One region of the Erwinia wuhanensis genome, then DNA from elsewhere that is predicted to be linked to it. Evidence: predicted binding sites of a transcription regulator. Region 1 holds the regulator's gene; each other region holds the start of a gene.
What was found. The regulator sigma-54, encoded in region 1, starts transcription at its own class of promoters, with help from an activator protein. The targets are predictions, from matches to a motif close to GTTGGCACANNTTTCGCTNT.
Positions count from the first base shown of each region.

Region 2: the regulator sigma-54 is predicted to act here: its motif matches at 1,857-1,876, upstream of glnK (P-II family nitrogen regulator).
Region 3: the regulator sigma-54 is predicted to act here: its motif matches at 1,601-1,620, upstream of QZH36_RS17355 (gamma-glutamyltransferase family protein).

Region 1 is NZ_JAUJUH010000003.1:60,687-64,666, forward strand. It holds gene rapZ (RNase adapter RapZ) at 1-783, opposite strand, end outside; gene ptsN (PTS IIA-like nitrogen regulatory protein PtsN) at 873-1,355, opposite strand; gene hpf (ribosome hibernation promoting factor) at 1,549-1,836, opposite strand; gene rpoN (RNA polymerase factor sigma-54) at 1,859-3,292, opposite strand; gene lptB (LPS export ABC transporter ATP-binding protein) at 3,341-3,980, opposite strand, start outside.
Region 2 is NZ_JAUJUH010000002.1:564,774-568,753, reverse strand. It holds gene QZH36_RS07175 (SmdB family multidrug efflux ABC transporter permease/ATP-binding protein) at 1-1,674, shown strand, start outside; gene glnK (P-II family nitrogen regulator) at 1,925-2,263, shown strand; gene amtB (ammonium transporter AmtB) at 2,284-3,585, shown strand; gene tesB (acyl-CoA thioesterase II) at 3,645-3,980, opposite strand, start outside.
Region 3 is NZ_JAUJUH010000007.1:263,348-267,327, forward strand. It holds gene QZH36_RS17345 (transporter substrate-binding domain-containing protein) at 1-379, opposite strand, end outside; gene hpxU (MurR/RpiR family transcriptional regulator HpxU) at 632-1,471, opposite strand; gene QZH36_RS17355 (gamma-glutamyltransferase family protein) at 1,654-3,240, shown strand; gene hpxX (oxalurate catabolism protein HpxX) at 3,253-3,438, shown strand; gene QZH36_RS17365 (AtzE family amidohydrolase) at 3,435-3,980, shown strand, end outside.

The sequences.
Region 1 (3,980 bases):
AAGCTGTTCGGCAATATAAACCGAGCGATGCTTGCCGCCGGTACAGCCAATCGCCACGGTAAGATAGCTGCGGTTGTTGGTTTCCAGCATCGGTAGCCAGAGTTCAAGATAGCTGCGCGTCTGATAGATAAAATTGTGCACTTCGGTATGACGATCCAGGAAAGCGGCCACCGGACGATCCAGCCCCGTCATCGGCCGCAGTTTCGGATCCCAGTGCGGGTTCGGCAGAAAGCGGACGTCGAACACGTAATCGGCATCGATCGGAATACCGTGCTTGAAGCCGAAGGATTCAAACACCATCGTCAGTTCACGTTCCCGCTTGCCTAACAGGCGCGTGCGCAGCATTTCGGCCAGCTCGTGCACCGACATCTCCGAGGTATCGACGATCAGATCCGCACGCGAGCGCAGCGGCTCCAGCAGATCGCTCTCTTCATCGATGGCGCTTTCCAGCGAAAGATTTTTACTGGAAAGCGGATGCAGGCGTCGGGTATCGCTGTAGCGCCGGATCAGCGTATTGCGATCGGCATCCAGGAACAGCAGCTGCGGCGAAAAGCTGTCGGGCAGGCCGGTCAGCGCTTTCTCAAAGATTTCCGGCGACTCTGGCATATTGCGCACGTCGATACTGACGGCCGCCGAGATGTTACGATCCGCCAGTGACCTGGCCAGCTCCGGCAGCAGCACCACGGGCAGATTATCCACGCAGTAGAAGCCCATATCCTCCAGCGCCCTCAACGCGACGGACTTACCGGAACCAGAACGCCCGCTGACGATCATCAGCACCATGACTTATTCTCCTGATTTGAAGCCTTTCCAAAGGGACGGGGAACTTCCCTGTGCATACGCTCGGGCCGACAGACCGGCCCACTAAAGGCTTAAGAGGCGGCTTGTGGTTCCTCTGCCATGATAGCAAACAGCTCTTCATCGCTTTGCGCAGCGCGCAGTCGGCGGCAGACCGTTTTATCGGCCAGACGTTTTGCGACCAGCGAGAGCGTGTGCAGATGCGTTTTACACTGATCGGCAGGCACCAGCAGGGCGAAAAGCAGATCGACCGGTTGATTATCGATAGCGTCGAAGGCTACCGGCTGATCGAGACGGATAAACACGCCTACCGCGCGCAGCGTATCTTCCACCAGCTTGCCGTGTGGGATCGCGATGCCGTTACCTATGCCGGTACTGCCCATACGTTCACGCGTCAGGATCGCTTCAAAGATCGTCTGATGCGGCAGATTAAGCTGTTTGGCCGCCAGCTCGCTGATAATCTCCAGCGCCCGCTTTTTGCTCTGGCAGTGCACGCCGTTGCGGGTACAGGAAAGGCTCAGGACCGAGCTCAGTTCCAGTGTCAGGTCATTGTTCATCATAGGTTCACTTAGGTATTCACTTCCGCCTGGCAAAACGGCGCTGCCCGATCGTTCGGCAGGCCATCAGTCGAATGCATTATGCCCGTTGATTAACGGCCCGCCTTCTGCAATCAGAAGACGAGCCGGTTAGTTTACACCACATTCTTATCAGATAAGGGTGGCGAAAAAATAATCAATGCTGCAAGGGTAATTAATGCTGCTTCAGCTTGTCTTTATGTTTATTCAGCTGGCGTGTCAGCTTGTCAATCAGGCCGTCAATCGCCGCATACATATCTTTTTCTTCCGAGGTGGCGTGCAACTCACCACCGCTGACGTGCAGCGTCGCATCGGCGACCTGCGTCACCTTTTCCACCTTCAGCACAATATAAACCTGCCCGATACGGTCAGTGTATTGCTCCAGCTTGGCGAATTTAGCCACCACGAATTCACGTAAAGGCTCGGTAATTTCAACATTCTGCCCGGTAATATTGAGTTGCATAAGCTCTTCCTTATCTGTTCGTTCAGACCAGCTGCTTGCGCTGATTTGAGGGCGGGATGGATAAAGACTCTCGGTACTTCGCGACGGTGCGGCGGGCCACGATGATCCCCTGGTCGGAGAGCAGGGTGGTCAGCTTGCTGTCGCTAAGAGGCTTGGCGGGATTCTCCGCCGAGATCAATTTCTTCACCAGCGCGCGAATGGCCGTGGAAGAGGCTTCGCCGCCGCTTTCGGTGTTCACGTGACTGGAGAAGAAATATTTCAGTTCAAAAATACCGCGTGGGCTGTGCAGGTATTTTTGCGTGGTAACGCGTGAAATCGTCGATTCGTGCATCTCTACGGCGGAGGCGATATCCGCCAGCACCATAGGACGCATAAATTCTTCACCCTGCTCGAAGAAAGCCTGCTGCTGGTCGACGATGCAGCGCGTGACCTTCAGTAGCGTATCGTTGCGGCTCTCCAGACTTTTTATCAGCCAGCGGGCTTCCTGCAAATTGCTGCGAATAAACTGGCTGTCGCTGTCGCTGCGAGAGCTGCCGCCCAGCGAAGCATAGTGCTGGTTAATCTTCAGGCGCGGCACGCTGTCGGCATTCAGTTCCACCACCCAGCGGGCGCCGATTTTACGCACCAGCACGTCCGGGATGACATATTCCGGTTCGCTGGTATTAATCGACTGACCGGGACGCGGGTCAAGTGACTGGATCAGCTGCATGGCGTTTTTCAGCACGTCCTCTTTCAGCCGCGTGACGCGCATCAGGCTGCGGAAGTCGTGGTTAGCCAGCAGATCCAGATGGTCGCTGACAATAAGCCTGGCCTCTTTCAGCCAGGGCGTGTCATCCACGAACTGCGACAGCTGCACCAGCAGGCAGTCGCGCAGATCGCGTGCGCAGACGCCGATCGGATCGAACCGCTGAACGCGCTTCAGTACCGCTTCGACTTCTTCCGCAGAAAGCTCTTCGTTGCCGATACTCTCCTGGATCTCCTGAAGAGAAACGGTCAGATAGCCGGTCGGATCCACGGCGTCGACAATGGCGGTGGCGATGGCGCGATCGGTATCGGTAAAAGGCGTCAGCTCTACCTGCCACATCAGGTAGTCCTGCAACGACTGGGTGGTTTCGCCCTGATAAACAGGCAGCTCGTCGTCGTGGTAGTCGGTGCCGGTGCCCGACGGCGTGCCGGCGGTGTAGATTTCGTCCCAGGTGGCGTCGAGCGGCAGCTCTTCCGGCATATCTTTTTGTTCCAGCGCCTCGCGGGTATCCAGCGCCTCTTTTTCCTGATATTCGCGGCTGTCGACTTCTTCGTGAAGATCGGTTTGTTCAAGCAGCGGGTTGCTTTCCAGCGCCAGCTGAATTTCCTGCTGGAGTTCAAGCGTAGAGAGTTGCAGCAGACGTATCGCCTGCTGCAGTTGTGGCGTCATGGCAAGCTGTTGGCTAAGCCTGAGCTGCAAACCTTGCTTCATATTCAGGATACTTATTCCTTAAAAATCTTGACCGGTCTGAACACCTTATCAGAGTCTGAACTCTTCGCCCAAATAGACGCGCTTAACTTGTTCATCCTGGAGGATTTGCTCAGGCGAGCCGTGAGCGATCAGGTGTCCCTGACTGACGATATAGGCTCGTTCGCAGACGGCCAGCGTTTCACGGACGTTGTGATCGGTGATAAGCACGCCCAGGCCGCTGTCGCGCAGGTGTTCGATAATCTTTTTGATATCGATAACCGAAATCGGATCGACGCCTGCGAAAGGCTCATCCAGCAGGATGAATTTAGGGTTCGCCGCCAGCGCGCGGGCGATCTCTACGCGACGGCGTTCACCGCCGGAAAGCGCCTGACCCATGCTGTCGCGCAGGTGCGCGATATGGAACTCTTCCATCAGCTCGTTGGCGCGATCGGTTCGCTGTTCCGCCGTTAAATCTTCACGGATTTGCAGCACCGCCATCAGGTTGTCGTACACGCTCAGGCGGCGGAAAATAGAGGCTTCCTGCGGCAGATAGCCGATGCCCCGACGCGCGCGCGCGTGCAGCGGCAGAATACTGATATCTTCATCGTCGATAACGATGCGGCCCGCGTCGCGCGGCACAATGCCCACCACCATATAAAACGTGGTGGTCTTACCGGCGCCGTTCGGGCCCAGCAGGCCGACGATCTCA
Region 2 (3,980 bases), on a different contig from region 1:
GCGATAGTATTGCTGTGGATAGCGGCGGTGGCGGAAGTGCTCGGCCCGGTGCTGGTCAGCTATTTTATCGATAACATGGTGGCGAAGCATTCCATGCCGCTGGGGCTGGTCACCGGGCTGGCCGTCAGCTTTCTCCTGCTGCAAATCCTGGCCGCCGCGCTGCACTACTGGCAGTCGCTGCTGTTTAACGAGGCGGCGGTAGGCGTAGTGCAGCGGCTGCGTACGGACGTCATGGACGCCGCGCTGCGCCAGCCGCTGAGCGCTTTTGATACCCAGCCCGTTGGCCAGATTATTTCACGCGTGACCAATGACACCGAAGTCGTGCGCGATCTCTACGTCACCGTGGTAGCCACCGTGCTGCGCAGCGCGGCGCTGATCGGTGCCATGCTGGTGGCGATGTTCAGTCTCGACTGGCGCATGGCGCTGGTGGCGATAATGATTTTTCCGGCCGTGCTGACCGTGATGCTGATTTATCAGCGCTACAGTACGCCTATCGTACGGCGAGTGCGTAGCTATCTGGCCGATATTAACAACGGCTTTAATGAAGTGATCAGCGGCATGAGCGTGATCCAGCAGTTTCGTCAGCAGGCGCGCTTTGGTGAGCGGATGAGCGAAGCGAGCCGCTCGCACTATCTGGCGAGAATGGAAACGCTACGGCTGGATGGCTTTCTGCTCCGGCCGCTGCTCAGCCTGTTTTCCGCCATGATCCTGTGCGGGCTGATGCTGCTGTTTGGCTTCTCCTCCAGCGGCAGCTTCGAGGTTGGCGTGCTTTACGCGTTTATTAACTACCTGGGCAGGCTGAACGAGCCGCTGATTGAGCTGACCACCCAGCAGTCGATGCTGCAACAGGCGGTAGTGGCCGGCGAGCGCATTTTTGAACTGATGGACGCGCCTCGCCAGCACTATGGTCAGGATAGTCGGCCGCTGGCCTCGGGGCGCATTGAGATTGAACATCTGAGCTTCGCCTACCGCGACGATCGCAACGTGCTCAACGATATCAACCTCAGCGTGCCTTCGCGCAGCTTTGTGGCGCTGGTCGGCCATACCGGCAGCGGGAAAAGCACGCTCGCTAACTTGCTGATGGGCTACTACCCGGTGAAGCAGGGTGAAATTCGCCTGGACGGCAGGCCGCTGACCGGGCTCAGCCACGGCGTGCTGCGCGAAGGCGTGGCGATGGTGCAGCAGGATCCGGTGGTGCTGGCCGACACCTTTTTCGCTAACGTGGCGCTGGGGCGTTCGATAAGCGAAGAGGCGGTCTGGCACGCGCTGGAAACCGTTCAGCTTGCCGAACTGGCGCGCTCGCTCTCCGACGGTATCTATACGCGGCTGGGCGAACAGGGTAACAATCTTTCCGTGGGTCAGAAGCAGCTGCTGGCGATGGCGCGCGTGCTGGTCGCCTCGCCGCAAATTCTGATCCTGGATGAAGCGACGGCGAATATTGATTCCGGCACGGAGCAGGCGATCCAGAAAGCGCTTAAGGCCGTTCGTCAGCAAACCACGCTGGTGGTTATCGCTCACCGACTCTCTACTATTATCGATGCGGATACCATTCTGGTGCTGCACAGAGGCCATGCGGTAGAGCAGGGCAACCATCAGCAGCTGTTGGCGAAACAGGGCCGTTACTGGCAGATGTATCAGCTCCAGCTGGCGGGCGAGGAGCTGGAAGAAACGTAATACCGCTTCGCTGCACTAAAAGCAGGCGGTCGGGCTGATAAAACAGCGGCGATGCACAATTTCGACGCGTAACGCACCTTAATGGTGCGTTTTCTTTTTCCCTCTATGCTTAATGTCATCATCAGGCCGCCACGCGTACGCAATATCTGCCGCCGCGCCTTTTAAAACGCACGTTTCTGATTTATGGCACAGCCTTTGCTTTGGTTAACGCAGGGCGGAATCACCGTTTTCTTTAGCTGGAGGGGATCGTATGAAGCTGGTTACCGTGGTAATCAAACCGTTTAAATTAGAAGACGTGCGCGAGGCGCTTTCTGCCATTGGCATTCAGGGCCTGACCGTCACCGAAGTCAAGGGATTTGGTCGCCAGAAAGGCCATGCCGAGCTTTATCGCGGCGCTGAATACAGCGTGAACTTCCTGCCAAAAGTTAAAATCGATGTGGCGATAGCGGACGACCAGCTGGACGAGGTTGTCGACGTTATCAGCAAGGCCGCCTACACCGGCAAAATTGGCGACGGTAAGATTTTTGTCGCTGAACTACAGCGGGTTATCCGTATTCGCACCGGCGAAGCGGACGAAGCCGCACTCTGATCTCGGGGCTAAGAATTGTGATGGGATGGGATAAAATGAGAAAAATGACTACCTTCGGCCTCGCCAGCCTCAGCCTGTTGCCCTCGCTTGCGATGGCGGCGCCGCCAGCCGTGGCGGACAAGGCCGATAACGCCTTTATGATGATTTGCACCGCGCTGGTGCTGTTTATGACGCTACCCGGCATTGCGCTTTTCTACGGCGGCCTCATCCGGGCCAAAAACGTCCTGTCCATGCTGACTCAGGTTTCCGTGACCTTTGCAATGGTGTGCGTTATCTGGATGCTCTACGGCTATTCGCTGGCCTTCAGCACGGGCAACGCTTTCTTTGGCGACTTCAGCATGGCGATGTTGAAAAACATTCAGCTGACGGCGCTGGTTGGAACCTTCTACCAGTATATTCACGTTTCGTTCCAGGCTTCCTTTGCCTGCATTACCGTCGGCCTGATCGTTGGCGCGCTGGCCGAGCGTATTCGTTTCTCTGCGGTGCTGATCTTTGTGGCTATCTGGGTCACTTTCTCCTATCTGCCCATCGCGCACATGGTCTGGTCCGGTGGACTGCTGGCGCAGGACGGCGCGCTGGACTTTGCCGGCGGCACCGTGGTGCATATCAACGCCGCCGTTGCCGGTCTGGTCGGCGCTTACCTGGTCGGCAAACGCGCGGGCTTTGGCAAAGAAGCCTTTAAACCGCACAACCTGCCGATGGTCTTCACCGGCACGGCGATCCTGTATGTCGGCTGGTTCGGCTTTAACGCCGGTTCGGCGAGCGCGGCTAACGAAATCGCGGCGCTGGCATTCCTGAACACCGTTATGGCGACCGCAGGCGCGATGCTGAGCTGGACGTTTGGCGAATGGGCGCTGCGCGGCAAGCCTTCGCTGCTGGGCGTCTGCTCTGGTGCGATCGCGGGTCTGGTGGCGATTACGCCAGCCTGTGGCTATGTTGGCGTCGGCGGCGCGTTGGTTATCGGTATTATCGGCGGTCTGGCGGGCCTGTGGGGCGTTACCGTGCTGAAAAGATGGCTGCGCGTTGACGATCCCTGTGACGTGTTCGGCGTGCACGGCGTGTGCGGTATTGTAGGCTGCATCCTGACCGGCGTTTTCGCTTCTTCTTCACTGGGCGGCGTCGGCTATGCCTCTGGCGTAACGATGGGGCATCAGATTTGGGTGCAGCTCTATAGCGTAGGCATTACGGTGGTCTGGACCGGCGTGGTCGCCTTTATCGCCTTTAAGGTTGCGGATATGACAGTCGGCCTGCGCGTGACCGAAGATCACGAACGTGAAGGTCTGGATGTGAACAGCCACGGCGAAAACGCTTATAACCAGTAAGCCGACTCGCAGCCGCTCTCGCTATCAAACCCCGCGCTCTGCGGGGTTTGTTATTTCAGCTACTGACGTAGGCGCATCACGCCTTCCTGCACCGTTGAAGCGACCAGTACCCCATCCTGGGTAAAGAATTCGCCGCGCACAAAGCCTCTGGCGCCGGATGCTGACGTGCTCTCCACACTATAGAGCAGCCACTGATTCAGGTCGAAAGGGCGGTGAAACCACATCGAGTGATCGATAGTGGCGACCTGCATTCCCGGTTCCAGAAACCCTTTGCCGTGCGGCTGGAGCGCGACCGGCAGGAAGTTAAAGTCCGAAGCGTAGCCCAGCAGGTATTGGTGTATACGCCTGTCGTCCGGCATGGGGCCGTTAGCCCGCAGCCAGACATGGCGCACCGG
Region 3 (3,980 bases), on a different contig from region 1:
CCTCTTTCGGCCCGAAAACGCCCAGGAAGAAAGGCGCATAGGCGCGGCTGAAGGCGATAACTTTTTCCCGCTCGGGATTTTTACCCAGGCTGGAGATCACCAGATCCACTTTATCCGTCTGTAAATAAGGGACACGGTTGGCGCTGGTGACCGGCACCAGCTGTAACTTAAGTTTCATCTGGCTGGCCAGGTAGCGCGCCATATCGATATCGTAACCCTGCGGCTGTAGCTCGGTGCCGACCGAGCCAAACGGCGGAAAGTCCTGCGGCACGGCGACGCGAAGCACGCCGCGTTTCTCTATATCCTGCAACTGATCCGCTTGTGCGGCCTGGGTGAACAGCAATACTGCGCCCGCGATCGCCAGTAACGTTTTTTTCATTTTCTCTTCCCCGGTTAAGCCAATATGAAACGAAAGATTCCTGAAATAATCATTTGCAACTAATGTGCCAGCCACGGAAAAAGGGATCGCCAGCCGTGGAACAGCACGCAAACAAAGGAAAAAGCGGTTTCAAACCAGCCAGAAAGCAGGAGATAAGGCAGAAAAAGAAGCATGTCAGCAAGTTCAGAAAATGGTTTCCCGATGCCTGCGGCGCTGCCCTGAAATAAAGCAAAGCACCAAAATGGTGCCCTGTCAGCGTTGTTCCAGCTCGTCCAGCTGGCCGTACAGATTAGCGATATGATGGATGCGCTGACGACCTTTACTTAACAGCTCATGCAGCAGCGCATTGGTCAGCAGGTTGATGAGGCTGTTGGCGCAGGCATAGCTGTCGAAAGCGGACACGCTGTCCAGCGGCGCGCAAAGCTGCCATGTCGCCAGCGCCAGGATCGCCTGCGCCTGCGGCTCACAAATCACCAGCGTGGGCACGCCAGCCTGCTGAAGCTGTTGCAGCAGGGGCTTAATGATGCGCGGACGACGGCGAAAGGCAATCACCACCACTACATCGTCCGGCGTCATATCCGGCAGCTCTTCCGCCAGCGTCTGCCCCGGCTGCGGCACGACGGAGACCTCGCCGCGCGCCTGCAACAGCTGCTGCCGAAGGTGCAGCGCCACCGGCCAGGAGTTGCGCATACCGACAATAAAGATGCGCCTGCTGGCGGCCAGTCTTTGCACCACCTCGCCGAACTGCGCGGCGTCCAGCTGGCTTACCCACTGCGTCAGGTTTGCCATCTCTTGCTTGTAGTGGCGCGCCAGCAGCGTGTTGCCCTGCACCGCGTCGCGATTGTCGGTCAGCGGCATGCCGCTTTGGCGCAGCGTACGCAACTCGTCGCGCATATCGCGATATTTCTCATAGCCAAGACGTTTGAATAAGCGGCTGACGGTCGCTTTAGAAACGCCGCTGAGCCGCGCCAGCTCTGCGCTGTTATAGCTAATCAAATCGTCAAAATGATCGAAGATGAAATCCGCCGCGCGCTGCTCCTGCGGAGAAAGCTGGGGATAGTGATTTCTCAGGCGCTCATCAAGCTGCTTCATGATATGAACCTTGTAACTTTTGTTTCAGAGAAGATAACGTATACAAATAACGTGCCGGGCAGAAAAGTTCACCTTCATCTTGCAAGCCGGACGCGTTTTTTCACTGCCCTGCCGTTCCGGCTGCAACAAACTGGAACAGCTCTTGCTTCCCTTTCTGCTCCGTCCCTGAAAATGAGAACGTGATGATACAAAGTAATCTCGCTCCGCTTGGCATGGCCGTAACGCCTCATCATCTCGCCAGTGAAAGCGCGCTGGCCATTCTGCGCGAAGGCGGCAACGCTATTGAGGCGATGGTCGCGGCGGCGGCCACGATCGCTGTGGTTTATCCCCATATGAACGGGCTGGGCGGCGACGGCTTCTGGCTGATTATGCCGCCGCAGGGCGATCCTGTCGCCATCGACGCCAGCGGCGCGGCCGGATCGCTGGCCGATTTCGCTTTTTATGACGGCGCGGCGGCTATCCCCCATCGCGGGCCAAAATCGGCGCTGACGGTAGCCGGAACGGTCAGCGGCTGGTCAGAAGCGCTGACGATAGCCAACGAGCTTAGCGGTGCCGTGATGCCCGTTTCACGCCTGCTGGCCGATGCGATCCGCTATGCGGCGGACGGCATTCCCGTCACCCAATCGCAGTCGACCGCAACCGCCGGCAAATATCACGAGCTGGCGGCGCAGCCGGGCTTCGCGGCCGCTTTCCTGCCGGATGGCGAGGTGCCGCGCGCCGGCAGCCGCTTTACTCAACCGGCGCTGGCAAACACACTGGGCATCCTGACGGAACAGGGGCTGGACAGCTTTTATCGCGGCTCGCTGGCTAATCGCCTGGCGGCAGAAATGTCGGCGCTTGGCATGCCGATTACGCTGGAAGATCTTAATAAGCATCGGGCGAAGCGCCGTAAGCCATTAAGCATCCGCCACGAGTACGGCGAGGTCTTTAATATGACGCCGCCGACCCAGGGCCTGGTGTCGCTGGCGATTTTGGGCATCACCAATCATCTGAATATGGCGGAAGCAGACGAGGTGCAGACCGTGCACCGCATCGTGGAGGCGACCAAGCTGGCTTTCGGCCTGCGCGACCGCTATATCACCGATCCGCTGCATATGCGCGAAGAGATGCAGGCGCTGCTTGATTCCGACCAGCTCGAAACGCTGGCGGGGCAAATCAGCGACAGCCGCGCAGCCGGCTGGGGAACCGGCAAAGGGCCGGGCGATACCGTGTGGATGGGCGTGATGGACAGCAGCGGCCTTGCCGTCTCTTTTATTCAGAGCATCTATCACGAATTCGGCAGCGGCGTGGTGCTGGCCGGCACCGGCATCACCTGGCAAAACCGCGGCGCGGCGTTCAGCCTGGATCCCGAACACCTGCTGGCTTTAGCGCCGGGCAAACAGCCTTTTCATACGCTTAATCCCGCCGCCGCTCGGCTGAACGATGGCCGCACCATGGTCTACGGCTCGATGGGCGGCGACGGCCAGCCGCAGACTCAGGCCGCCATTTTTACCCGTCACGTGGTGCAGGGAATGCCGCTACAGCAGTGCGTCAGCGCGCCGCGCTGGCTGCTCGGCCGCACCTGGGGCCAGGCTTCCGATTCGCTGAAGCTGGAGGGCCGTTTTTCCGCCACCACCTTTACCCGCCTGCGCGAGCTGGGGCATGAAGTCGAAGCGCTGGAGGATTTCAGCGAGGCGGTCGGCCACGCAGGCGCGATTGTCCGCCATACCAACGGCATGCTGGAAGGCGCCAGCGATCCCCGCAGCAACGGCAGCGCGGCCGGTTTTTAACAGGAGAACATTATGAACACCGAAATTGACTGGACGGCTTATCTGGCCCACATGGAGCAGGTGCTGGGCGTACCGATGGACGATCGTCGTCGCGCCGAGCTGCTGGTGCAGTTTTCACGTATTGCCGAGATGGCCGGGCCGCTGATGGCGTTCCCGCTGGATGAACGTCAGGAAATCGCAGGAGTATATAAAGCATGACGCTCAGCTCCCTTTCCATTGCCGAACTAAAAAGCGCGCTGCTTAAAGGCGAGCTGAGCGCCAGAGAAATCGCGCAGCAAACGCTGGACGGGATCGAGCGGCTGGATCCGACGATCAATGCCTGGACGAGCGTAACGCGGGATCGCATGTTGAGCGAGGCCGATCGCCTCGATCGTCAGCGCAAAGAGGATCGTCCGTTACCCGCGCTGGCGGCCATTCCCTGCGCGGTAAAAAATCTTTTTGACGTTGCAGGCCATACCACGCTGGCGGGTGCCAGCCTGCTCAGCGATCGCCCGGCGGCCAAAAAAGACAGCTGGGCAGTGAGCAAGCTCAGCGAGGCGGGCGCGCTGCTGTCCGGCATGGTGAATATGGACGCCTATGCCTACGGTTTTACCACGGAAAACAGCCATTACGGCGCCACGCGTAACCCTCACGATAGCCAACGTATCGCCGGGGGATCCTCTGGCGGCTCGGCGGCGGCCGTCGCCGCTGGCCTGGTGCATTTTTCACTGGGCTCGGATACCAACGGCTCGATCCGCGTA